Regions from separate parts of the Devosia sp. 919 genome, predicted to be linked through region 2. Evidence: predicted binding sites of a transcription regulator. Region 2 holds the regulator's gene; each other region holds the start of a gene.
What was found. The regulator LexA, encoded in region 2, represses DNA repair genes until DNA is damaged. The targets are predictions, from matches to a motif close to TGTTCNNNNTGTGTTCNG.
Positions count from the first base shown of each region.

Region 1 (7,295 bases), 990 kb from region 2:
ACCAATCAGCCCTCCACCAGGAAAGGCCAGCGTCGGCACCGATTGCCAGCCGCCCGTCGCCAGCGCCCGCGCCCCATAACTGAGGCGCGTCGCCCCTTCGAGCAGCGCCGCGATCTTGGGATGGGTCTTGAACCGCCCGAACTCGTCAAAGGGCGAAAGCGTCGGGTTGGCGTAATCAAGATGCACCACCAGCCCGAGGTAAAGCTTGCGGTCCGCCGCATGATAGGCAAAGCCGCCACCCGAAGTGCTGTTGTCGAGCGGAAAGCCCAGAAAGTGGTCCACCCGCCCTGGCTCGTGCCGGTCGGCGGCAATTTCCCAGACTTCCTTGATCCCGAGCCCATATTTCTGTGGCTCGCTGGCGAGGGCAAAATCGCCGATCACCGCCCTGGCGAGCGAGCCGCGTGCCCCCTCCGCCAGCAGGGTATATTTGGCTTCAAGGGCAATGCCTTCGGCAAAGCCCGGCTTGGGATTGCCCGCATGATCGCGCCCCAGATCGCCGGTGATGATGCCCCGGACCGGCCCTTCGGGGCTGCGCAGCACATCGACGGCTGCGGTCATGGGGAAAATATCGACGCCCAGCGCCTGCGCCTGTTCGCCCAGCCAGCGCACGAGATCCCCAAGGCTGACGATCACTCCTCCTGGCGTCTGCGTTTGCGGCGGCATCAGCCAATGGGGAAAGCTCACCCCGCCGTTGGCGCTGAGGAAATGGTAGGTGTCGCGCGTGACCGCCGGGCCCACCGGCGGGCCCATTTGGCGCCAATCGGGCAAGAGGGCATCGAGGCCCCTGGGGTCCATCACCGCGCCCGAAATGATGTGGCCGCCGATCTCGGCGGATTTTTCCACCACGGTGACCCCCAGATCGGGATGGAGTTGCTTGAGGCGAATAGCCGCTGCCAGCCCCGCAGGACCAGCGCCAACGATCACGACATCGGTGGAAAGGCTTTCGCGCTCGCCCGCTTCTGCCATGAAATCTCCGTCGTCTCTTTCCACGCGCGGCTGGCCGCGGCAAACGCGGTGTGCCATAACAGAGAACATGGCCGAGATGCGACCGCTAAATCACGCCGAGATGGTCTCGGTGCTCGAATGGTATCGGGCTGCCGGTGTGGACCTGGCCCTTGGCGAAGAGCCGGTGGACCGCTTCAACCAGCGCCCGCCTGCCCGTGTTGCCCCCAGCCCCGCCGTCCCCAATCCCGCCGCCTCGGCCGCGCCGAGCGCACCCATGCCTGCACTCGGGGGCGATCCGGCCGAAGCGCGCAGCCTTGCGGCCAAGGCGCAGAACCTGGTTGAACTCGAAGAGATCCTGCGCGCCTATGATGGCTGCGGGCTCAAGCTCCGTGCCACCCAGCTGGTGTTTGCCGATGGCAATCCCCAAGCTCAGATCATGGTGATCGGGGAAGCCCCCGGCGCCGAAGAGGACCGGCAGGGGCGCCCCTTTGTGGGTCGCGCCGGCCAGTTGCTCGACAAGATGCTCGGCGCCATCGGGCTCGATCGCACCAAGGTTTATATCGCCAATACCGTGCCATGGCGTCCGCCCGGCAACCGGGTGCCCACGCCCGAGGAGCTGGCCCTATGCCTGCCCTTCCTTCAACGGCAGGTGGAGCTGGTGGCGCCCCGTCTTGTGCTCACCGTCGGCGGCCCGGCCATGCAGACGGTGTTCTCCACCAGTACGGGCATCATCAAGATGCGCGGCAAATGGAGCCCGGTGAGCATCGGCAACCATCAAACCGAGGCCATCGCCACGCTTCACCCCGCCTATTTGCTGCGCAACCCTGCGGCAAAGCAGCAGGCCTGGCGCGACCTGCTTAGCCTCAAGGCCAAAATGGACCAATTGGGCATCGGCTGACATTGGAGCTTGGGCTGGGGGATTTTGCCCCCTTAATGTCACCGTTGCGTGATCCAACCACACTCAGCCGAATCAACTCCGTTCCCCCGAAAGCGTCATGGCCTCCGTTGTAAAGATTTACGCCCTCTTCCTTGGCTCTGCCCTGCTGATGTTCGGGGGTGGCCTGCAGGGTCTCTTGCTCTCGGTTCGGGGCGCAGAAGAAGGCTTCTCCCTGCTCTCGCTCGGCCTGATCGGTACCGGCTGGTCGGTAGGCTTTGTTTCGGGCTCGCTCGTCGTCCCGCTCATTGTGCGCAATGTCGGTCATATCCGCGCGTTTTCCGTGATGGCCGCGATTGGCACGGTCACGATCCTCCTTAACCTGCTGATGGTCAACGACATCAGCTGGATTGTCTTGCGCGCGCTATCGGGCTTCTGCTTTGCCGGCGCCGCGATGATCGTTGAAAGCTGGCTCAATGAGGTGACCGATAACCGCAGCCGCGGCACGACCTTTTCGATCTATGTCACGGTCAATATGTGCTCGTCGGTGCTTGGCCAGTTCGCCATGTCCATGACCGGCACCGCCGGCTATGTGCCCTTCGTGCTGGGCGCGATCAGCTTTATTTGCGCAGTGCTGCCGACCGCCCTCACCTCGACGCCCCAGCCGCGTCCCCTGTCTTCGGCCCGGCTCGACCTGCGCCTCCTTTACCGCACCTCCCCCATTGCTGGGATTGCCGCATTCTGCTGCGGCATGGCCAATGGCACTTTTGGCACCCTGGCGCCGGTCTACGGCTATGCCCAGGGGCTCGATGCGGGCGGCATCGCTTTTCTTTTTGCCCTTGCCGCCATTCTGGGAGCCTCCGCGCAAATTCCCTTTGGCCGTCTTTCCGACCGGATCGATCGGCGCCTGGTGATGATCGGGCTGTCCACCTTTGCCGCCCTCGTGGCCCTGACCCTGGTGCTGCTCAACCCGGCCGCCGGTTGGCCGATGTATGTGCTGTTCGCCGCTTATGGCTTTGCCGCCAATCCGCTTTATGCGGTGGCGGTGGCCCATGCCAATGACTTCGCCAAGGAAGGCGAGTTCGCCAAGATCGCTGGCGGCATGCTGCTGACCCTGGGTGTTGGCCTCGCCATCGGCCCCGCCGTCGCTTCCATGATCATGGGTGCATTCCAGCCGGTTGGCCTTTTTGTCGTCACGGGTATCTTCCACGCCATCCTGGCCGTCGCGGCCATCCTGCGCATGCGCATCCGCAACGCGCCCGATGCAGCCACGCGCACCCCGTTCCAGCCCATGGCCTCGGACGAGCAGGTGACGCCAGAAACGGTGGCGCTTGATCCTCGGGCCGATATCGAGGAAACCGAACTCGACGAACAGCAGGCTGCAGCGGAGCAAAGCGATGTTTATCACGGCAAGATTTGACGACCGCGAGTTCCGGCCCCTGTCCATCGCCGTGCTCGCCGTATCGGACACCCGCACGCTCGAGACCGACACCTCCGGCGCCCTGCTTGTTTCCATGCTGGAAGCCGATGGTCATCGTTGCGCTGGCCGCAGCGTGGTGCCTGACGATGTGCAGGCGATCCGGGCGGCCGTTCAGGCCTGGGTTGCGGACCCGCAAGTGGACGTGGTGCTGACCACGGGCGGCACCGGCTTTTCCGGCCGCGATGTCACCCCCGAAGCCATCGAGCCGCTGTTCAATAAGCGCATGGACGGCTTTTCGGTCCTGTTCCACCAATACTCGGCCACCAAGATCGGCACGTCCTCGATTCAGTCGCGCGCCACGGCTGGGCTGATCGGGGAAACCTTTGTGTTCTGCCTGCCGGGCTCCCGCGGCGCCTGCCGGGATGCCTGGGAAGGCATTTTGCGCGACCAGCTCGATTATCGGCACAAACCCTGCAACTTCGTGGAAGTGATGCCACGCCTCGCCGAGCGCTGAAACGCAAAACGGCGGCCCAAAGGCCGCCGTTCTGAAGTGTTATCGAACTTGAGATGCCTTAGTGCCCGTGCACCATGCCCGGCGTGCCGCCCTTGGGCTTGCGCACAAAGAATGCGGCCACGATCGCGAACAGCGAGATAATCGCCCCCACGAAGAACGCCGAGCGGATGCCGCCCGCCGCTGCCGCCAATGGCTCGGTACCACCGGCCAGCAGATTGGCCGACTGCAGGGTCATCAGCGCCACAAACAACGCCGTGCCCGCTGCCCCGGCCACCTGCTGCACCGTGCCGATCACGGCGCTGCCATGCGAATACAGCTTGGGCTGGAGCGAACCGAGGCTCGCCGAAAACAGGGGCGTAAACATCAGCGACAAACCGACGCTGAAGGCCAGATGGGCCGCCAGCAGCCAGCCAAAGGGCGTGCTTTCCGTAACCATGGTCAGGCTCCACAAGACGAGGCTCACAATGGTCGCGCCGGGCACGAGCAGCACGGTGGGACCATGTTTGTCATAGAGCCGACCTACCACTGGCGCGCAGAGCCCCATAACGAGGCCGCCCGGCAGCAGCATCAAGCCGGTCTGCAGCGTCGAGAGCCCCAGCACGTTCTGCAGATAGATCGGCAGCAGGATCAACATACCGAACATCGCCATCATCATCACCGCCATCAGCACCACCGAGATGCTGAAGGTCGGCGTTTGCAGGGTGCGCAGATCAAGCAGGGCACGGTCGCGCTTCTGTAGGGAAAGCTGGCGCAGCACGAAGAGCCCGATCACCACGACGCCAAGCACCAGCGGCGCCCAGGCCGGCACGGGACCGGGATGGCTCGCAGCTTCCCCCAGCCCGCTCAGCCCATAAACCAGGCTGCCAAAACCCACCACCGACATACCGACCGAAATCACATCGATCGGCACGGATTTGGGCGTCGAAACATTGCGGATGCGCGCAAATCCCAGCGCGAGGCTCCCCAGCGCAATCGGCAAAACGAGGATAAACATCCAGCGCCAATCCAACTGCGACAGGATCAGGCCCGAAATGGTCGGGCCGATCGCTGGCGCCACCGAGATCACGGTCGAGATATTGCCCATGGTCTTGCCCCGCGTTGCGGGCGGCACGAGGTTCATCACCGTCGTCATCAGCAGCGGCATCATGATCGCCGTGCCGATGGCCTGCACCACCCGACCCGCAATCAGCAGTTCAATGCCAGGAGCGGTGGCGCAGATCAGGGTGCCGAGCGAAAACGTGCTCATGGCGGCGACAAACACCGGCCGCGTATGAAAGCGCTGCAGCAAGAAGCCGGTGATGGGAATCACCACCGCCATGGTCAGCAGAAACGCCGTGGTCAGCCACTGGCCGGCGCTTGCGGTGATCCCCAGATCGGTCATCAGGTGCGGCAGCGCCACGCCCATGATGGTTTCGTTCAGGATCACCACAAAGGCCGAAACCAGCAGCAGGTTGATCACCAGCCGATTGCGCGCGCCCAGGCCCGGCTCGGCTGCGGCGGCGGATGGGGGCACAGCATCTAAAACAGAAGCATCGCTGGACATGGTGTGCCTTTCGCAGAATTGAATTTGTTCGGTCCCGGGCAGCTGGAACACAGCCGTGACGATCGGGCCAACCCGATTTCGACATCGCCGAAGCGAGTGGGGTTCAGCGCCCTTGGCCGGGTCGGGTGGTTTAGTGGGTGCAAGCGCGCCCGTCCACCCGCCAGAACGCAGGGCAGTCTTGCATCCGCCGTTCCCCACGCCCATTTGATGAGTCTAGGCAGCTCAGCTGTTCACCCTTGTTCTTGTTTTGTTCTCGTGCGTGCGCTATGTGAATCCCACGCTGCGTGCCGTCGCGATTCGACCGGCAAGCGCAAGGAGATCGCCTCATGGCCCTTTATCAAGCGCCGTCCTTTGAAGCCCTGGAAAAGCTCAGCCGCAGCCGCGACGCCGATCTGGCGCGGCGCGAACTGGTCGATCCCAGCCGCAATCGCGGCCGGGGCGCGCAATCCAACCGCAGCGGCCGCTTCGAGCGCCAGGCACGGGAAAGCTTTGATGACGGCTGGAACAGCGTCGAAACGCTGCCCCAGTTCGAAACGGTCGAGCATATCGAGCGCGCCAAGACCATCATCACCAGCAATGACAGCCCCGATATCGGCTTTGATCGCTCCATCAATGCTTATCGCGGCTGCGAGCATGGCTGCTCCTATTGCTTTGCCCGTCCCAGCCACGCATTCCTCGGCCATTCCGCCGGCATCGAGTTCGAGCGCGACATCTATGTCAAAACCAATGCGGTGGAAGCGCTGCGCGCCGAACTCGGCGCCAAGAATTATCGCGTCAAGCCGGTCGCAATGGGCACCAATACCGACCCCTACCAGCCGGCCGAGCGCAAGCATAAGCTGACGCGCGGCATCCTCGAAGTGATGCTGGAAACCCGCCACCCCGTTACCATCACCACCAAGTCGGCCCTCCTGATCCGCGACCTCGATCTCCTGACCGAGTTGGCCAAGCTCCGGCTGGTCAAAGTCGGGATCTCTATGACCTCGATGGACCACAAGCTCAGCCGCAAGATGGAGCCGCGTGCCTCCTCCCCGGCCCGGCGCCTCGAAGCCATTCGGCTTCTGTCGGAAGCGGGCGTGCCGGTCTCCGTACTCGCCTCCCCGATGATCCCGGCGATCAACGACATGGAGCTCGAGCGCATTCTGGATGCCGCCGCCGCCCAAGGTGCCAAGGGAGCCGCCATGATCCTGCTGCGCCTGCCCGGCGAAGTGCGCGACATCTTCCGGGAATGGCTGCTGCGTCATTTCCCCGACCGGGTGCGCCATGTGCTCTCGCTCGTGCGCGATACCCGCAATGGCAAGGATTACGACTCGCGCTGGGGCACCCGCATGACCGGTGAAGGCCCTTATGCGACCCTCCTGACCCAGCGCTTTGAAAAAGCGCGCGAGCGCTATGGGCTCGACGCCAAGCTTCCGGGCCTGCGCAGCGACCTTTTCGTCGCCCCCAAGCTCGAAGACCGGCAGATGAGCCTCTTCTGATTTGTGATCCCGGCGCGACCTGGCGCCGGGTTGACGGCACCGGCCCTCGCCGCAATGCTGCGGCATGCTGATCGAATCACCCATCCAGCTTGAGCCCGATTACTCCCACGAGCTTGCCGCGCAGGCCCGTGGGGCGCGCGTGGTCGCGGGCGTCGATGAAGCTGGCCGCGGCCCTCTTGCGGGCCCCGTGGTCGTTGCCGCGGTGATCCTTGATCCCACCTGCATTCCACTTGGCCTCAACGATTCCAAAAAGCTGACCGAAGAGGTGCGCGAGGCGCTGTTCGCCCAGATCGTGGGCACCGCCCGGGTTTCGGTGGTGATCGCGCCCCCCTCCATCATTGCCACCCGCAATATTCGCGGCGCGACGCTCTGGGCCATGACCCAGGCCGTACACGGCCTTTGCGTTACGCCGGACCGTGTCCTTGTGGATGGGCGCGATGTGCCCATGGGGCTGCCCTGCGAAGGCCTGGCGCTGGTGGGCGGCGACGGGCGCAGCGTTTCCATCGCTGCTGCTTCCATTGTTG
Region 1 covers NZ_JABAOL010000001.1:1,276,267-1,283,561, reverse strand. The annotation lists gene HRQ64_RS06140 (electron transfer flavoprotein-ubiquinone oxidoreductase) at 1-966, opposite strand, end outside; gene HRQ64_RS06135 (uracil-DNA glycosylase) at 1,034-1,843, shown strand; gene HRQ64_RS06130 (MFS transporter) at 1,941-3,239, shown strand; gene moaB (molybdenum cofactor biosynthesis protein B) at 3,217-3,753, shown strand; gene HRQ64_RS06120 (MDR family MFS transporter) at 3,812-5,296, opposite strand; gene HRQ64_RS06115 (PA0069 family radical SAM protein) at 5,623-6,771, shown strand; gene HRQ64_RS06110 (ribonuclease HII) at 6,836-7,295, shown strand, end outside.
Region 1: the regulator LexA is predicted to act here: its motif matches at 5,534-5,551, upstream of HRQ64_RS06115 (PA0069 family radical SAM protein).

Region 2 (7,295 bases):
CCCCATCCTGGGCGTATGCCTTGGTCATCAGGCCATCGGGCAGGCCATGGGCGGCGACGTCGTGCGTGCGCCCGAACTGGTGCATGGCAAGACCAGCGCCATCAACCACACCGGCGAAGGCCTCTTCCGCGGTCTCAACTCGCGCTTTGAAGCCACGCGCTACCACTCGCTGGTGGTTGAACCGACCACCCTGCCCGCTACCCTCAAGGTCACCGCCACCACCGATGATGGTCTGATCATGGGCATGCAGCACGAAAGCCTGCCGGTACACGGCGTGCAGTTTCACCCGGAAAGCATCGCCTCCGAGAACGGGCACGCGCTGTTGCAGAACTTCCTCAACCTCGCTCGCGACTTCAACGGAAAGACCGCCTGATGGACATCAAGCAGGCACTGGCCAAGATTGCTGATCGCCGCAATCTCACTGGCGAGGAAATGCGCTCGGTGATGCGCACCATCATGGCCGGCGAAGCCACGCCCTCTCAACTCGGCGCTTTCCTCATGGGCATGCGCCTCAAGGGCGAGTCGGTGGGTGAGATCGCCGCCGCCGTGTCGATCCTGCGCGAGCAGATGGTGACGGTCGACGCCCCCGAACACGCCATCGACATTGTCGGCACCGGCGGTGATGGTGTTGGCACGCTCAACATCTCGACAGCCAGCGCCATCGTTGTTGCCGCCGCCGGCGTTCCCGTCGCCAAGCACGGCAACCGCGCATTGTCTTCCAAATCGGGCTCCTCCCAGGCCCTTGAAGCCCTTGGGGTCAAGCTCGACCTCACCCCCGCCGAAATTTCGCGCTGCATCAACGAGGCCGGGATCGGCTTCATGTTCGCGCCGGCCCATCATCCAGCCATGCGCCATGTCGGCCCTTCGCGCGCCGAAATGGGCGTGCGCACCATGTTCAACCTGCTCGGGCCCCAATCCAATCCTGCCGGGGTGCGCCGCTATATGCTCGGCGTTTATTCCCCCGAATGGGTGGAGCCGGTCGCTGCAGCGCTCCTTGCCAACCGCGCCATCAAGGCCTGGGTGGTCCATGGCAGCGACGGGCTCGATGAGATCACCGTCACCGGGCCCTCCTATGTCGCCGAGATCGCGAACGGCAATCTGCGCAGCTTCGAGATTACCCCCGAAGACGCCGGCCTGTCGCGCCATGATCCCAATGACCTCCTGGGTGGCGAGCCCGAATATAATGCCCTCGCCATCCACGCGCTCTTTGACGGCGCGCCCGGCGCCTATCGCGACATCGTTCTCCTCAATGCCGCCGCCTCGCTGATCGTGGCCGATGTGGTGAGTGACCTGCGCAGCGGCGCCGCCATGGCCGCCGAAATGATCGACAGCGGCAAGGCCCGGGAAACCCTCGAGCGCCTTGTCGCCATCTCCAATGGAACACCCCCATGAGCGATATTCTCAAGCAGATCGAAGCCTATAAGCGCGAGGAAATCGCCGCGGCCAAGGCCCTGCGCCCTTGGGACGAAGTGGTTGCTGCCGCCCATGACCAGCCCCCGCCACGCGGCTTTCTCGCCGCCATCAAGGCCAAGCGCGCCCGCGGCGAATACGCCTTGATCGCCGAGGTCAAGAAAGCCAGCCCCTCCAAGGGCCTGATCAGGCCCGATTTCAACCCGGCAGAGATCGCCCGCGCCTATGAAGGGGCCGGCGCGACGTGCCTTTCGGTCCTCACCGATCAGCCCTCGTTCCAGGGCTCGCCGGCGTTCTTGCGCGAGGCGCGCGACGCCACCGCCTTGCCGGTCCTGCGCAAGGATTTCCTCTTCGAAACCTACCAGGTCGCCGAAGCGCGCGCTTGGGGCGCCGATTGCATCCTCATTATCCTCGCCGCTGTCGGTGACGACGTCGCGCGCTACCTGCTCGATTCCGCCCGCGAATGGGGCATGGATGCCCTGGTCGAGGTGCATGACCAGCTCGAGCTCGACCGGGCGCTGGCGCTCGATGCCGAGTTCATTGGCATCAACAACCGCAATCTGCGCACCTTCGAAACCCGGCTCGATACCTCGGTCAACCTCGCGGGCGGCGTTCCAGCCGGCAAGGTGCTGGTCAGCGAAAGCGGCATCAACGGCCATGAACACCTGCAGCATCTCGACCGCACAGCCGGCATCGGCACCTTCCTTGTCGGCGAATCGCTGATGCGCCAGGCCGATGTGGTCGCCGCCACCCGCGCCCTCCTGCAGGGTGTGCGCCAGGCCGCCCATCCATGAGCGAGCCGCAGCTGACCCATCTCAACGAGCGCGGGGAGGCCCGGATCGTTGATATCGGCGACAAGGCAGTCACCCGCCGCCGCGCCCTCGCCCAGGCGGTGATCAGCGGTCGGCCCGAAACCATTGCCGCCATCATGGGTGGCGCCCTCAAGAAGGGCGACGCCCTGGCCGTCGCGCGCGTCGCGGGCATCATGGCAGCCAAAAAGACCGCCGAGCTCATCCCTCTTTGCCACCCCATCCCGCTCACCAAGGTCAGCGTCGAGCTGGAGGCGCGCGAGCCCGGCGCCATCACCATTCTTGCGACTGCCGAAACCACCGGCCAGACCGGGGTGGAAATGGAAGCCCTCGTGGCGGCTTCCACCGCCGCCCTTACGCTTTACGACATGGCCAAGGGCATCGACCGCGAGATGGTTATCTCCGCGATCTGTCTGCTCGAAAAATCGGGCGGCAAGTCCGGCGATTTCCAGCGCGCGCCATGAGCCTGCTCCCGGTTGAAGACGCCCTCGCGGCCATTTTCGCCCGCGTGCCCCCCGCCCGCACCGAGTCGGTGCCGCTGGAAGCTGCCGCCGGCCGGGTGTTGACCGAGCCCCTGCTCGCCCGTCATGACCAGCCGCCTTTCCCCGCCAGCGCCATGGATGGCTATGCCGTGCGCGCCGCCGATATCGTGCCAGGCGCGAGCCTTGAAGTCGTGGGCACCGCACAGGCCGGCGCCGGCTTTGGCGCGGATATCGCCCCGGGCACCTGCGTGCGCATCTTCACCGGCGCGCCCGTGCCCCCCGGCGCGGATGCCGTGATCATGCAGGAGGAAGCGACCCGCACCGGCGATCGCGTCAGCTTTGCCGCCCAGCCTCCCGTGGGGCGCAGCATTCGCCCGCTTGGCCACGACTTCCGGCAGGGACAGGAGCTGATTCCGAGAGGCTCTCGCCTCACCCCCATGCAACTGGCCGTCGCAGCCGCCGCCAATTGCCCGACGCTGCCCGTTGCCGTGCAGCCGCGCATCGCGCTCCTTGCCACCGGGGACGAACTGGTGCTGCCCGGCACCGCTCTCGGACCGGGCCAGATCGTTGCCTCCAACAGCTTCGGCTTGCGGCCGCTCCTTGCGCCTTACGCCGCAGAGATCCGCGACTACGGGATCGCTCCCGACAACCGGGCGGCGCTTGCCGAGCGCCTTGCCGGCATCTTTGCCGAAGCGCCCGACTTCGTCATCACCACGGGCGGCGCGAGTGTTGGCGACCATGATATCGTGCAGGAAATCCTGCTGAGTCTCGGCGTGCAGCTTGATTTCTGGCGCATCAATATGCGCCCGGGCAAGCCACTGATGTTCGGCACTCTGGGCAAAACCCTGGTGTTTGGCCTGCCTGGCAATCCGGTTTCGGCCATGGTGACCGCCGCCGTCTTCATCAAGCCGGCGCTGCGGCGCTGGCTCGGCGTCGCCGAACCCGCCCCCTGGCACCTGCCGCTCCTTGCGCCCACGCCGCCCAATACCGCCCGGCGCCACTTCATGCGTGCCCAAAGCGTGCATTCAAGCCGAGGTGCGGGCGTGCTCCCCATCAGCGAAACCGATAGCGGTCATACCTCCTCGCTGGCCCGCGCCGATATGCTGCTGGTGCAGCCTGAATACGATCCCGGCCAGCCGGCTGGCGCTCTCGTTCCAGCCATTCCGCTGGACGGGTTCTAGGCAGAGCCAAAGAATTTTCGCCTCCACCCATGAGCGTTATTGCAGAACATAACTGGAACACCTATGCTCGTTCAGTCTTTGTTCCGATTCTGCGATTGAAGGGCTCCGATGCTGACGCGAAAGCAACATGAACTGCTGATGTTCATCCATGAGCGGATGAAGGAAAGCGGCATTCCCCCTTCGTTTGACGAAATGAAGGACGCGTTGGATCTGGCCTCCAAGTCGGGCATTCACCGCCTGATCACGGCGCTTGAGGAGCGCGGCTTCATCCGCCGCCTCCCCAATCGCGCGCGGGCGCTGGAAGTGCTCAAACTCCCCGATTCGATGAACCCCGCGCTCGGCGGCCGCAAGGCCCGCTTCGAGCCCAGCGTCATCGAAGGCAATCTGGGCCGTGTTGCCGCTCCGCCGCCGCGCTCGGGCTGGAGCGATGATTATGTGCGCCCCGTGGCCGTGCCGGTCATGGGTCGGATCGCCGCCGGTACGCCCATCGAGGCCATCCAGAGCCACTCCCACACCATCTCGGTGCCACCCGAAATGCTTGGCCCGGGCGAGCACTATGCGCTGGAAGTGCGCGGCGATTCGATGATCGATGCGGGCATTTTCGATGGCGACACCGTGCTGATCCGTCGCCAGGATGTTGCCGGGACCGGCGAGATCATCGTTGCCCTGGTGGATGACGAGGAAGCCACCCTCAAGCGGCTGCGTCGCAAGGGCAACACCATCGCGCTTGAAGCGGCCAATCCCGCCTACGAAACCCGCATCTTCCCGCCCGACCGCGTCAAGGTTCAGGGCCGCCTGGTGGGCCTGCTGCGTAAATATTGACGCCCAGGGTCGAAAAACTCTGTCCTGTCCTGCTGCGAGTGGTGGCGCAAGAACGCCAGTGCTTGGCGTTCAGGCATCCTTTGGCTGGCTTTCAGCTGGTGAAAGGAACACGGGAAGGCCCCGAGCCGATTGAAATCGGTGCCCTGCGTGAACTCGCAGAGGAGTCTGGCCTGCAGGCAGAAGTTTCGCGCACCCTGCCTTCCAGTAGTGCCATTGCAGATAAACAGCTTTGGCACTTTGTTGTGGTGATCGCCTTGGCTCCCCTGGCCGAACACTGGCGCCACTTCACCCATGATGATGGCGGTCATTGGTTCGAGTTCTTCTGGTGGCCACTCGAGCGCCAACCGGGCCCCGAATGGCACCCCATGTTCCAGCGGGCCCTCGCCCACATCGCTCGCCACGCCTAAAGCCGGAATCGGCCAAGAAACAATCTCTTCGACGGAACTCGATTGCCGCCCTAGGGTCCTCATCAGCCGCACCAGACCAGCGCCTGTGTGCCCCCTCCTTCACCCTCCCCCTTGAGGGGAGGACCGGGGTGGGGGTTTAGTCCCCTCCTCCGCGAGTGACGTTAGACCCAGCTGGCCACCTCCAGCGCGCAATCCGCTCAAGCCCCATACCCCCCGACAATAACTTATCCCCGCCCGCGCCGATCACCCGCATAGTCTCCTCATCCGCGCACCCAAGCGAGATCATGACGAGTGGTTGGTGCGCGGAGGCTGGGGGATCGTGGGTCGCCGCGATCCGGCCGGTGTCCGCAAGAGCCGTGGACCTCTATCGTCCGGTGGTCTTGGGTGAAGAATCGCGATGGCAGCTGCACTGGCCATCGGAACCCTGATGTGGCGCAGGCAGCGGTGCCCGCCAGGGTTTAGTTCGACATCCGCGGAATCTGGCATGCGCCGCAGGAGGGCGCGGGCGTCGGCACCCAGTCGCTGTTGGCGGGGCGGAGCTTCCGTTTTGCGCAACGTTTTTTGAGGCAATGCCTCGCCAACGCCGCTCCCAACCGGAGGCCTCGCGCCGACCGGAGTTTCGCCGTGCCTTGGAAACAGAAATCCCCGCCGAAGCGGGGATTTCGAAGTCGTTGGGCCTTATGCCCTAGTGGTTGTCGCGCGGCACGCCATAGGTCTGGGCAATGCGCTGGTAAGCCACTGCTGGCTTGAGTACGGCGCCATTGCCGAGCTGGTCGACCAGCCCGCGCTGGATCTCCTGCCAGGGCGTCTGGTGCGCGGGGTACTTGTAGCCGCCCGCTTCCGCCAGTTCCTGCCGGCGCGTCGCGATCTCGGCGTCCGAAATCAGGATATCGGCGGTGCCATTGTTGAGGTCGATCCGCACCCGGTCACCCGTGCGCAGGATGGCAAGGTTGCCGCCCGCTGCCGCTTCGGGCGAGGCGTTGAGGATCGAGGGCGAGCCCGACGTGCCGGATTGGCGCCCGTCGCCAATACAGGCCAGCGCGTGGATACCCTTCTTGATGAGGTAGGCAGGGGGCCGCATATTGACGACTTCGGCCGCCCCCGGGTAGCCGATCGGGCCCGCGCCGCGCATGAACAGCAGCGTGTGCTCGTCGATATCGAGCGAGGGATCATCGATCCGGTGATGATAGTCCTCCGGACCATCGAACACCACGGCCTTGCCCTCGAACATGCCGGGATGCTCGGGATTGGCAAGGTAGCGCTCGCGGAACTCGGGCGAGATCACGCTGGTCTTCATGATCGCGTTATCGAAGAGATTGCCGCGCAGCACCAGGAACCCGGCTTCTTCCTTGAGCGGCTGCTCGAAGGGGCGGATCACCTTCTCGTCCTGGATGGGGGTGTTGCGGCAGTTCTCGCCGATGGTCTTGCCGTTGACGGTGGGTGCATTCTCACGGATCAGCCCCTGCTTCATCAGCTCGTTGACCACCGCCGGCACGCCGCCCGCATGGTAGTAATCCTCGCCGAGATATTCGCCGGCCGGCTGCAGGTTCACCAGCAGCGGCACCTTGTGCCCATAGGTCTGGAAGTCCTGCAGGTCGAGCTCGACACCGATATGCTTGGCGATCGCCTGGATGTGGATCGGGGCGTTGGTCGACCCGCCAATCGCGGAATTGACCACGATGGTGTTGATGAAATTGTCCTTGGTCATGATGTCGGAGGGCTTGAGGTCCTCATGCACCATGTCGACGATGCGCTTGCCCGTGCGATAGGCCATTTCCTGGCGATCGCGATAAGGCGCGGGAATTGCCGCCGAACCCGGCAGCTGCATGCCCAGCGACTCAGCCAGCGAGTTCATCGTGGTTGCCGTGCCCATCGTGTTGCAGAAGCCGGTGGACGGCGCCGAAGACGCCACCAGCTCGATGAACTGCGCATAATCGATCTCGCCGGCCGCCATCATCTGGCGCGCCTTCCACACAATGGTGCCCGAGCCGGTGCGCTCGCCCTTGTGCCAGCCATTGAGCATCGGCCCGACCGAGAGCGCAATCGCCGGGATGTTGACCGTGGCCGCACCCATCAGCATGGCCGGGGTGGTCTTGTCGCAGCCAATGGTCAGCACCACGCCATCGAGCGGATAGCCATAAAGCACTTCCACGAGCCCAAGATAGGCCAGGTTCCGGTCGAGGC
Region 2 covers NZ_JABAOL010000001.1:2,269,696-2,276,990, reverse strand. The annotation lists gene HRQ64_RS11185 (aminodeoxychorismate/anthranilate synthase component II) at 1-373, shown strand, start outside; gene trpD (anthranilate phosphoribosyltransferase) at 370-1,392, shown strand; gene trpC (indole-3-glycerol phosphate synthase TrpC) at 1,389-2,204, shown strand; gene moaC (cyclic pyranopterin monophosphate synthase MoaC) at 2,201-2,683, shown strand; gene glp (gephyrin-like molybdotransferase Glp) at 2,680-3,882, shown strand; gene lexA (transcriptional repressor LexA) at 3,991-4,704, shown strand; gene HRQ64_RS11155 (NUDIX domain-containing protein) at 4,746-5,111, shown strand; gene HRQ64_RS11150 (IlvD/Edd family dehydratase) at 5,797-7,295, opposite strand, start outside.

Region 3 (7,295 bases), 510 kb from region 2:
CGCACCGACTCCACAGTGATGGACTTGTTGCGGTCCGAGATGATCCAGTGCAGCGGCGAGAGCGGGAAGGCCTCGCTGAACGAAATGTCCACGAGGTTGAACGCGCGCAGCTCGGCCTTGACCTGGTCCACCGTTTCGAACTTGCCCAGGATCCAGGGGATGAACTCGAAGGGCGTGATATTGGTCTGGCCGGGGGCTTCGGGCTTGTAATCGGCATTACCGGGGAAATTGAGCCCCGCCATGCTGAGCCCCTTCTCGTTGGTCGCGTCGTAGTACAGCGGATAGCCATCCGAGATGGTCGCCATGCCGATGATGGCGTGGTGCGTGTCGAGCCTGGGCATTCTGCGGAACTCGAAGGGGAAGTTGCGCGGCGTAACTGTGACGGTCTCGTTATAGGAGAACTCCAGATCGAGATTGCGGCCGAAATAATGGTCTTTGGTGGTGTAGTTGGCGCCGGTGCACATCTGCCGATCTCCCGTTCTGCCGACCGCGACGGGCCTGCAGGGCCTGTAAATAGATCAATGGCTTACTGGTGTTTCTCAAACTCGGCCTGGAATGCCGTGCGGGCATTGTGCAGGCCATCGACGAATTGCTGCCAGGAAGCGTCGGTCGCGGCGCCCAGCCGGTCGAGTTGTTCGCGACTTTCCTGCAGCCGGGCTTCCAGCGCTGCCTTGCGCGCGTCGAGCCCGGTCTTGGCGCCTGCAGCCGCATTGGCGACCGAGTGGTCGAGGTCCTCGATTTCCTGCCTGAAGGCGGCTTCCTGCGCCTCGGCCCGCGCGATGAATACGGCGCGGCGAAGTTCGTGATCAGCCTTGGCGGCGTCATAATAGGCGGCCAGATCGGTCTCGAAGTCGTCCCAATGGGTGGCGAGCGCGCTGCCCAGCCGCTCGGTTTCCTCGCGGGTCCTGGCGTCCGTGGTGGCCAGCGCCTCCTCGAGGGAGCGCTGATACTCCTCCCGCACGGCGCGCAGCTTGTCGAGTTCCGCTTCGGCCTTGGTGCGCGCGTCGCCCGCGAGTTGTTCGGTGTTTTGCTCCAGAACGGTGATGGCGGCATCCATCTCCTGCAAATGGGCTTGCGCCCAGCGGATGGCGCGGCGCGCTCCACCAGGCTCCTCAGGCGCGGCTTGCGTGGTGGCGGGGGTGGCATTGTCCTGCCCCACCACCAGCGGGGACAGGGTTAGCGAGCCCGCAAGGACGGTCACGAGCAGAGCTGCAGATGCCTTGGACGTCAACATGGTGGTTCCTTCCGGTCAGGGCTCTTGCGTGCAAACGGAGATCGGCAGCTCGGTGCCACCGCGCCAAAGTCTGGGCGACTCTTGGATGGTGCGGGCATGCACGCCTCATTTCACCGTGAAACTAGCCCGTCGCGGGTGCCGCAAATTGAGCAAAGTCAATAAAGGGGCTTTTTCCCGGGGCCGGGGCCGCCGCTGTCGCTTCATGCCTTTGAAGCCGGAAAGGCTTTACGGCAAAAAAAAAGGGCCGCCGAAGCGACCCACTTTCCTGGTTTTTATGGAGGCGTCGGGCCTCAGAACGGGATGTCGTCGTCCATGCCGCCGGACTCAAAGGCCGGGGCGCTCGGGGATGGACGGCGGCCGCCGCCACCGCCCCCATTGTCGGACTGGCGGGCGCCGCGGAAGCCGCCGGGCTCGCCGCCCCCTGCCCCTTCACCCTCGCCGCGGCCGTCGAGCAGCGTAAGGTTAGAGTTGAAGCCCTGCAGCACAATCTCGGTGGAGTATTTGTCCTGGCCGCTTTGGTCCTGCCATTTGCGGGTTTGAAGCTGGCCTTCGATGTAAACCTTGGAGCCCTTTTTGAGGTAACTTTCGGCTACACGCGCCAGACCTTCCGAAAAGATCACCACCCGGTGCCATTCGGTCTTTTCGCGCCGCTCGCCGGTGTTCTTGTCTTTCCAGTTTTCCGAGGTGGCGATGGACAGATTGACCACCTTGCCGCCGCTGGGAAGATTGCGCACTTCGGGGTCGTTGCCCAGATTGCCTACCAGAATGACCTTGTTGACGCTGCCTGCCATGACATGCTCCGTTTCGCTTTGCTTGGCCTGCGGCCCGCTTGGGTTCTACTTAACGCCCAAAACCGCGGCCGCTCAGCCTTTTTTGGCGTTTTGAACCGGTTTGTGCCGGCTGCGCCTGACCGCTGGACCCCAGTAGATGGGGATTGCCCTTTAACTTCGTTCATCTTATGTTCTCAGTGCGGGGCGAGTCAAGGATGGCGGAAGGGGCCGCCCGAGAGGTACGCGATGGGGATGCTACTGACACGCTGTGTCAGCAGGCCTGCGGGATGGAGTGGCTCCAAAGTGGTGAGCGCTTGACCCCGGGGCTTTGTTGGGCGCGTTGACAGCGGGTGCAAGGCCGCCATGCCGGCCCTTTGCCTTGCCTGCCCGGTGGCGCGCCCCTATTTGTGAGTTCCCGCCGACCGTCCGGCCGTTATATGCCGACACCTGTCTGGCGCAGCCTTTATGAACATGGATCGTGATGCCCAATCCCAGCCTTAATCGTGAAATCGTGGTGCGCGGCGCGCGCGAACACAATCTCAAGGGCATCGATGTCCGGCTGCCGCGCGACAGCCTGATCGTGATGACGGGCCTGTCCGGCTCTGGCAAATCGTCGCTGGCCTTTGACACCATCTATGCCGAAGGGCAGCGGCGCTATGTAGAGTCGCTGTCCGCTTATGCGCGGCAGTTTCTCGAAATGATGCAAAAGCCCGATGTGGAGCATATCGAGGGGCTGTCCCCCGCAATTTCCATCGAACAGAAAACCACCTCGCGCAATCCGCGCTCGACGGTGGGCACGGTCACGGAAATCTACGATTACCTGCGCCTGCTGTTTGCTCGCGTAGGCATTCCTTATTCGCCCGCCACGGGGCTGCCGATCGAGTCCCAGACCGTGTCGCAAATGGTGGACCGGGTGCTGGAGCTGCCCGAGGGCACGCGGCTTTATCTGCTGGCGCCGATTGCGCGTGGGCGCAAGGGCGAGTTCAAGAAGGAACTGGCGGAGCTGGGGCGCAAGGGCTTCCAGCGCGTCAAGATCGACGGCGAATATTTCGAGCTCGAGGATGCCCCTACCCTCGACAAGAAGTTCAAGCACGATATCGAGGCGGTGATCGACCGGGTGGTCGTGGGCCCCGACCTCAGCGGGCGCTTGGCGGAAAGCTTTGAAACGGCGCTCAAGCTCGCCGACGGCATCGCGTTGGTGGAACTGGCCGACGAAACCGACGAGAACGGCAAGCCGCGCCAGATCACCTTTTCGGAAAAGTTTGCCTGCCCGGTTTCCGGTTTCACCATTGCCGAGATCGAGCCGCGGCTGTTTTCGTTCAACAACCCGTTCGGCGCCTGCCCGGTTTGCGACGGGCTGGGGACCGAGCAGAAGATCGATCCGGGCCAGGTCGTGCCCGATTCAAGCCTCAGCCTGCGCGACGGGGCGGTGCTGCCCTGGGCCAAGACCTCGGCGCCCTATTACCTGCAAACGCTGAGCGCGGTGGTCAAGCATTTCGGCGCCTCGACCGGGACCGCCTGGGCCGACCTGCCCGACGAGGTGCGGCAGGCGGTGCTCTATGGCACCGGACGTACGGCAATCGAGTTCGTTTATGACGACGGCTTGCGGCAATACAAGACCACCAAGCCCTTTGAAGGGGTGATCGGCAACCTCGAGCGACGCTACAAGGAAACCGAAAGCGCGGGGATGCGCGAGGAGATCGAAAAATACATGTCGCAGGCGCCATGCGTGGCCTGCAACGGGTATCGGCTCAAGCCCGAAACGCTGGCGGTCAAGATTGCGGGGCTCCATATCGGGCAGGTCACCGAAATGTCGATCCGCGCCTCGGACGAGTGGTTTGCCGGGCTGATGGCGCAGCTGACGCCGAGCCAGAAGCAGATCGGCGAGCGCATTCTCAAGGAAATCCGGGACCGGCTGACCTTCCTGATCGATGTGGGGCTCGATTACCTCAGCATGTCGCGCAATTCGGGGACGCTGTCGGGCGGGGAATCGCAGCGCATTCGCCTCGCGAGCCAGATCGGCTCGGGGCTGACGGGCGTGCTGTATGTGCTCGACGAGCCCTCGATCGGGCTGCACCAGCGCGACAATGCGCGCCTGCTCGATACGCTGCGGCGGCTGCGCGACCTCGGCAATACCGTGATCGTGGTGGAGCATGACGAGGATGCAATCCTGACGGCCGACTATGTGGTCGATATCGGGCCGGGTGCCGGGGTGCATGGCGGCCATATCGTGGCCGAAGGCACGCCCGACCAGATCCTGGCGCATGAGGACAGCCTCACCGGCAAATATCTGTCGGGCCGCATGGGCATTGCCATTCCGGCCGAGCGCCGCGAGGGCAAGACCGGCAAGTATCTGTCGGTGCGCGGCGCCACGGGCAACAACCTCAAGGATGTGGATGTGGATGTGCCGCTCGGCATGTTCGTGGCCATTACCGGGGTGTCGGGCGGCGGCAAGTCGACCCTGATGATCGACACCATGTATACCGCTATCGCGCGGCGCCTCAACGGGGCACGGGTGATGCCGGCGCCGCACAAATCCCTAACCGGGCTCGAGCATCTCGACAAGGTCATCGACATCGACCAGTCCCCCATCGGGCGCACGCCGCGCTCCAATCCGGCGACCTATACCGGCGCGTTCACGCCGTTACGCGAATGGTTTGCCGGCCTGCCGGAAGCCAAGACGCGCGGCTATGGGCCGGGGCGGTTCTCGTTCAACGTCAAGGGCGGGCGCTGCGAGAAGTGCGAGGGCGACGGGGTGCTCAAGATCGAGATGCACTTCCTGCCCGATGTTTATGTCACTTGCGATGTGTGCAAGGGCAAGCGCTACAACCGCGAAACGCTTGAGGTGCAGTTCAAGGGCAAGTCCATTTCGGATGTGCTCGACATGACCATCGACGAGGCGGTGGAGTTCTTTTCCGCGGTGCCGACAATCCGCGACAAGTTCACGACGCTGCAGCGGGTGGGGCTGGGCTATGTGAAGGTCGGGCAACCGGCAACGACGCTGTCAGGGGGCGAGGCGCAGCGCGTCAAGCTCTCCAAGGAGCTGTCCAAGCGGGCAACCGGGCGAACGCTGTATATGCTGGACGAGCCGACGACGGGGCTGCATTTCCATGATGTCGCCAAGCTGCTCGATGTGCTGCATGAGCTGGTGGATACCGGCAATACGGTGGTGGTCATCGAGCACAATCTCGAAGTTATCAAGACGGCCGACTGGGTGATCGACTTAGGCCCCGAAGGGGGCGATGGCGGCGGCGAGATCGTGGCGCAAGGCACGCCCGAAGAGGTGGCGGCGAGCCCGCGTTCGCATACCGGTACATTCCTCAAGCAGGTGATGGAGCGGCGGCCGGCCACGGCGCGGCGGGCGGCGGAGTAGCCAGCTATGCGGGGGGCGCATGTCGCGCCTGCCCGATGAGCAGTGGAAGGTGGCAGCGAAGCTCGGCATGCTTGGGTTTGTCGCGATTTGGAACAGGAGCACGGGCCATGTTCGTGCGTGCCGTCTGGTGCATCAAGCGCCCCGTCGAGATCAAGCAGGACCGCCGGGAAATCAACCTCCCCTGCCGGCGAGAGCCTGATCCGCTGGGGCTTTGCGGGCCGGAGTTCAACAAAATGACGCGCGGGCTGTTCGACCGCTGAACACGCCAAGCGCAGAAATAAGCACCGGCCGTGGGATCTCCATCCCGCGGCCTTATTTCTGACCGGAGCTTTAACCGGAAATGAACGGCGGTGGTTAAAGCCGCGCTTGGCGTGCATGGCTCGTTTGACCAATGACCCACTGCAAGTGTCGTGCGCAATGGCCTAGATATATCGGCGTAGACGCAAGGAGAAATCGAATGGACATCCGCAAGACTTTCAAGAAGTGGGCCGCTTACCAGCAGACCGTCCGTGAGCTTACCGCTCTCGACAATCGTCAGCTGAACGATCTGGGTATTTCGCGTACCGATATCACCCGTGTTGCCCGCGATCATGCCAGCACGCTTTAAGCATTACTGCCCAAGCCTCAGGTTTGACATAGACCGAACACCCGCTTCTCTGTGAGATGCGGGTGTATTGCTGTTCAGGCGAGCCTGCTCGCTTGACAATCAGCTGCAAAGATTCGCCCAGCAATAGGGCAAAGCAGGATTGCCGTTCACCGCGATGAACGCCTTCTGAACAAGTGCTCAAGCGCATTTGAGCAGACGGCAGCCCGGCTGCGAGACGCGGCAGTTGCGCTGACGCAGCGGCCTTGTTATGGGCGCTCATGTCCTCATCAGAACCTATCCATATCATTGGCGGCGGTCTGGCCGGCTCCGAAGCTGCCTGGCAGGCGGCACAGGCCGGCGCGCGCGTCATCGTCCACGAAATGCGCCCGGTGCGCCCCACCGATGCCCACCAGACCGAGAGCCTGGCGGAGCTCGTGTGTTCCAACAGCTTCCGCTCGGACGACCATGAGCAGAATGCCGTGGGGCTGTTGCATGAAGAGATGCGGCGCTGCGGCTCGCTGATCATGCAGGCGGCCGACCAGCACAAGCTGCCGGCCGGCGGTGCGCTGGCGGTGGACCGGCACGGCTTTTCGGCCGAGGTGACCAAGGCGATCGAGAGCCACCCCAATATTTCCATCGAGCGCGAGGAAGTCGCCGGCTTGCCGCCAGCGGACTGGCGCAATGTGATCGTGGCGACCGGCCCCCTCACCTCCCCGGCGCTGGCGGAAGCGGTGCTGGAGTTGACGGGTGAGGATGCGCTGGCGTTTTTCGACGCCATTGCGCCCATCGTGCACTACGACAGCATCAACCAGGACATTGTCTGGGCGCAGTCGCGCTATGACAAGGCGGGCCCGGGCGGCACCGGGGCGGACTACCTTAACTGCCCGATGGACCAGGAGCAGTATAACCGGTTCGTCGATGCGCTGATCGAAGCGCCGCTGCATGAGTTCAAGGACTGGGAGAAGGTGCCCTATTTCGATGGCTGCCTGCCCATCGAAGTGATGGCCGAGCGGGGGCGCGAAACGCTGCGGCATGGGCCGATGAAGCCGGTCGGTTTGACCAATCCGCGCAACCCCACGGTCAAGCCCTATGCGATCGTGCAGCTGCGGCAGGACAATGCGCTGGGCACGCTGTGGAACATGGTCGGGTTCCAGACCAAGATGCGCTATGGCATCCAGGCCGAGATCTTCCGCATGATCCCGGGGCTCGAGAACGCGCAGTTCGCGCGTCTCGGCGGCCTGCACCGCAACACTTTCCTTAATTCCCCCAAGGTGCTGGGCGCCGATCTCAAGCTCAAGGCTGATCCGCGGCTGCGCTTTGCCGGCCAGGTGA
Region 3 covers NZ_JABAOL010000001.1:1,760,232-1,767,526, reverse strand. The annotation lists gene bsh (choloylglycine hydrolase) at 1-464, opposite strand, end outside; gene HRQ64_RS08510 (hypothetical protein) at 527-1,234, opposite strand; gene ssb (single-stranded DNA-binding protein) at 1,525-2,025, opposite strand; gene uvrA (excinuclease ABC subunit UvrA) at 2,486-5,377, shown strand; gene HRQ64_RS08495 (hypothetical protein) at 5,485-5,637, shown strand; gene HRQ64_RS08490 (DUF1127 domain-containing protein) at 5,835-5,984, shown strand; gene trmFO (methylenetetrahydrofolate--tRNA-(uracil(54)-C(5))-methyltransferase (FADH(2)-oxidizing) TrmFO) at 6,242-7,295, shown strand, end outside.
Region 3: the regulator LexA is predicted to act here: its motif matches at 2,183-2,200, upstream of ssb (single-stranded DNA-binding protein).